2 regions of the Candidatus Stoquefichus sp. SB1 genome follow, and region 1 is predicted to be linked to the other one. Evidence: a T-box and tRNA genes for the amino acid it is inferred to sense, from the RefSeq annotation. Region 1 holds a T-box; the other holds one or more tRNA genes.

Region 1 (2,250 bases):
CTTTCATTATTTGGGCAACAACATAAACAAGTTCATACATAAAAGAGTGATTGATTCCTATTTTCTTACCATAGCGCACAGCTCTTCTTAAAATACGTCTTAAAACATATCCACGTCCAGCATTATCAAACAATGCCCCATCACTTAATGCAAAAGTGACAGTACGAATATGATCAGCAATAACACGATAGGCCATTTTATTATCTTCATATTTAACTTGGGCCATTTCTTCAGTCGCATGGATAATTGGTAAGAAGAAATCAGTATCAAAATTCGTTTCACCGCCTTGAATAATGCTGACTAATCTTTCTAAGCCCATTCCTGTATCGATATTCTTTTGTGGTAATTCTTTATATTCTTTTCGATCAATTGCTGGGTTACAATCATATTGTGAAAAAACAACATTCCAAACTTCAATATAACGATCATTTTCTAATTCTTCAAAAAATAACTTTTCACCTAAACCATCAGGATCATATTTTTCACCACGATCATAAAAAATTTCAGAATCCGGTCCTCCAGGACCTTCTCCAATCTCCCAAAAATTCCCGTCTGTTTTTAAAATATGACTCGGATCCACATGACACACTTCTGTCCAAATGCGATAAGCTTCTTCATCATCAGTATAAACAGTGATATAAAGTTTATCTTTATCAAATCCTATCCATTCTTCACTCGTTAAAAATTCCCATGCAAAAGGAATAGCTTCCTCTTTAAAATAATCACCAATTGAAAAATTCCCTAACATTTCAAAAAAAGTATGATGTCTAGCTGTTTTTCCAACATTCTCAATATCATTCGTACGAATTGATTTTTGAGCATTCACAATACGATGACAAGCAGGTGTTTCACTACCATCAAAATATTTCTTTAATGCAGCAACACCAGCATTAATCCAAAGTAATGTAGGATCATTGTGGGGAATTAATGATGCGCCAGGTTCTACCATATGTCCTTTTGACTTAAAATAATCTAAAAACATTTGTCTTACTTGATTTCCAGTTAACTGTTTCATAAATATCCTCCTTTACAAAATAAAAAAGTCATTCCTTGCAAGGAACGACTATATCGCGGTACCATCCTTATTCATAATCAAATGACTATGCTCTCTAAGTCGATAACGCTGACTATGCGTTGATGTTTTCATCACTCTCCAAAGTAGCTTTCTTTATATTTCCTTGGAAATTTCCACCAACCATTTCCTCTCTATCAAGAAAAACATAAATACTCTTCTTTTTCAACGATTTGACTCATGTATTATAACCAATTTATTTGAAAAAATCAACATAAAAGATAAATCATCAAATACTTATCAATATTTTTTGATAGGTTTATCTGGACATAATTTATAAATCAGTTTTAAAATCAAACGATCAATTCCTATAAAAATAACAACTGTCACAACATTGAACAAAGTATGCATATTTGCAATTTGACGCATTGGCTCACAGGGTGTCCAACTGGCAACAAATGAAATGATTGGAGTCACAAGACAAATAGTCATAAAGAAAGATGTTCCCATAACATTAAATAATAGATGAAACAATGCCAATCGTTTGGCATTACGATTTCCTGATAAAGAAGCTAAAAAAGCAGTCATACAGGTTCCAATATCAAATCCCATTAAAAAATAGACTGCCTGTGAAAAAGGGACAAGACCTTGCATAGCAAGGGTTTGTAATATACCAATAGAAGCTGATGAACTTTGAATAATAGCAGTTAAAATCGTTCCAGCAAACACTGCCAACAGAGGATTTGATAAAGCCATCATAAAATGTAAAAAAGTAACTGATGTTTGCAAAGGGATCATTGATTGCGCCATAATATTCAATCCCATAAATAACATTCCAATTCCAGTTATAATTTCACCATAACGCTGTATTGTTTGCTGTGTAAAAAAAACAATCATCACAACCCCAACAATAGCAAGAACAGGTGCGATAGTTCCTAATTTTAAAGCTATCATCTGACCAGTTATAGTTGTGCCAATATTTGCTCCCATGACAACCCAAATAGCTCTTTTAAGGCTCATGAGTTTCGCATTGACAAAGCCAATCAGCATCACTGTCATAGCCGATGAACTTTGCATAACACAAGTTAATAACATGCCTATCATAATAGCTTTTATCTTATGATTTGTTAATTTTTCTAAAATCGTTTCCAATTGACCACCAGCCAATTCTTCTAATCCTTCTGACATCATATTCATTCCATATAAAAACAATGCCAGACCACCAAATAAGCCAAGAA
Region 2 (2,250 bases), on a different contig from region 1:
TTATATGTATGATTCTGAAAGAGATTCTTTTATGGTAGCATTAAAAGCTTTGGGTTATTCTATGAATACAACAGATGAAAAAGAAATTAAAGAAGCTTATCAATGGCTAATTGATCAAAGAAAGACAATGAACCCAACATATGCAGGTGATGATACTATTGATGCTATGAAGAGTGGTGAAAAAGCTATGGCGGTTATGTATTCTGGGGATGCTGCTGCTGTTATGCTGGAAAATCCAGATATGGGCTTTTATATGCCAAATGAAGGAACAAACATATGGTTTGATGGTTTTGTTGTAAGTCGAGAATGTGAAGATTTAAAAATGGCTATGAATTTTATAAATTATATGATTAGTGATGAGAATGCATTGAATAATACATTGGAGGTTGGTTATTTGACTTCTAACACTGTTGCCGCTAAAGAAGCATCAGAAGGAGATTTTCAAGGTATTAATGCATATGGTATTCGAATGTCACAAAATGATGAAGTATTTGCTTATCAGCCACAAAATATAAAAGAAATTTATAGTGATTATTGGTCAAAAGTCAAAGCACAATAAATTTTATGAAAAAGTTTTAATGAGAAAAACCCTCATTAAAACTTTTCTTTTTGAATTCATTAAAAAGAATTACCAAAAAAAGCAAAAAAACTATTGCAATCAATATCAAAATATTATATACTATTTGAGCAACGTGAGAAGAGAAAAGAACTGGTTCCATAGCCAAGTTGGTAAGGCTACAGACTGCAACTCTGTCATCGTCGGTTCGAGTCCGGCTGGAACCTCCATCATGTTGCCCAGGTGGCGAAATTGGTAGACGCACAGGACTTAAAATCCTGCGGACCTTAAAATCCGTGCCGGTTCGACTCCGGCCCTGGGCACCATTCTTAAAAAAAGTTTTAAAAAAATGTAAAAAAGTGTTGCAAAGTTACAGCGTTTATGTTAATATTGAATGGCGCTGTTAAAGAAATGCGCTAGTAGCTCAACTGGATAGAGTGCTTGACTACGGATCAAGAGGTTGTGGGTTCGATTCCTGCCTAGCGCGCCAATTGAGTATTGTAATTGAATATTCGGGAAGTAGCACAGCTTGGTAGTGCACCTGGTTTGGGACCAGGGGGTCGCAGGTTCAAATCCTGTCTTCCCGACCAGTTAATGGGGCTTTAGCTCAGATGGGAGAGCGCCTGCTTTGCACGCAGGAGGTCAGCGGTTCGATCCCGCTAAGCTCCACCATTATTGCGGAGGTTTACCCAAGTCCGGCTGAAGGGATCGGTCTTGAAAACCGACAGGGGATGAAAGTCCCGCGGGGGTTCGAATCCCTCAACCTCCGCCATTTTTAAAAAAATATATTTCATATCGCGGGATGGAGCAGTCTGGTAGCTCGTCGGGCTCATAACCCGAAGGTCGTTGGTTCAAATCCTTCTCCCGCAACCATTGGTCTGGTAGTTCAGTTGGTTAGAATGCCGCCCTGTCACGGCGGAGGTCGCGGGTTCGAGTCCCGTCCAGACCGCCAATTATGGTTCCGTAGCTCAGTCGGTAGAGCAGAGGACTGAAAATCCTCGTGTCGCTGGTTCGATTCCGGCCGGAACCACCATTATTTTTTATAAACGATTCACTACATGGCGGGGTAGCTCAGTTGGCTAGAGCAATCGGTTCATACCCGGTGGGTCGGGGGTTCGAATCCCTTCCCCGCTACCATTTAGCGAATCAGTGGTGAATACCACTTTTTATTTTATTTGGACCCTTAGCTCAGTTGGTTAGAGCTATCGGCTCATAACCGATCGGTCGAAGGTTCGAGTCCTTCAGGGTCCACCAATAAAACTATTGACGATATGAATTTTCATATCGTTTTTTTGTATTTAAAGAGATATTCAAGATTTTTAATATATGTTACAATATGAAAGAAAAAAGAAAATGATATACACAAAATATTCATAACTCTGTGATATATTGTGTGAGTAGGTGAGATAATAATGGATAAGATGAATGAAATGGGCTTAACTTCCTTGCAAGTTCAAGAACGGATTGATCGTGGTCAAGTGAATATATCACATGATAATATTTCTAAGACAAAGAAGCAGATTATTTTAGAACATACAATAACATACTTTAATTTATTAAATGTGTTTTTAGCAGCGATTATTTTATCAACTGGTCGTTGGACAAACTTAACATTTATGGGTGTTATTATTATGAATTCTTTGATTGGAATTTATCAGGAACTAAAAGTGAAAAAAATTATTGATCAATTGACA

What was found. The T-box of region 1 lies ahead of alaS (alanine--tRNA ligase). A T-box ahead of a tRNA ligase gene usually reads a tRNA of that ligase, here a tRNA-Ala.
Region 2: it encodes a tRNA-Ala, which carries the amino acid that the T-box ahead of alaS (alanine--tRNA ligase) is inferred to sense. The anticodon was not compared.

What each region holds. Positions count from the first base shown of each region.
Region 1 is NZ_LN852694.1:479,061-481,310, reverse strand. Features, by position in the region: gene alaS (alanine--tRNA ligase) at 1-1,015, opposite strand, end outside; T-box leader at 1,053-1,250, opposite strand; gene BN1865_RS06130 (Na/Pi cotransporter family protein) at 1,313-2,250, opposite strand, start outside.
Region 2 is NZ_LN852693.1:12,194-14,443, forward strand. Features, by position in the region: gene BN1865_RS18675 (ABC transporter substrate-binding protein) at 1-559, shown strand, start outside; tRNA gene BN1865_RS01210 (tRNA-Cys) at 712-786, shown strand; tRNA gene BN1865_RS01215 (tRNA-Leu) at 794-882, shown strand; tRNA gene BN1865_RS01220 (tRNA-Arg) at 970-1,046, shown strand; tRNA gene BN1865_RS01225 (tRNA-Pro) at 1,070-1,146, shown strand; tRNA gene BN1865_RS01230 (tRNA-Ala) at 1,153-1,228, shown strand; tRNA gene BN1865_RS01235 (tRNA-Ser) at 1,236-1,328, shown strand; tRNA gene BN1865_RS01240 (tRNA-Met) at 1,353-1,429, shown strand; tRNA gene BN1865_RS01245 (tRNA-Asp) at 1,432-1,508, shown strand; tRNA gene BN1865_RS01250 (tRNA-Phe) at 1,514-1,589, shown strand; tRNA gene BN1865_RS01255 (tRNA-Met) at 1,617-1,693, shown strand; tRNA gene BN1865_RS01260 (tRNA-Ile) at 1,734-1,810, shown strand; gene BN1865_RS01265 (HAD-IC family P-type ATPase) at 1,969-2,250, shown strand, end outside.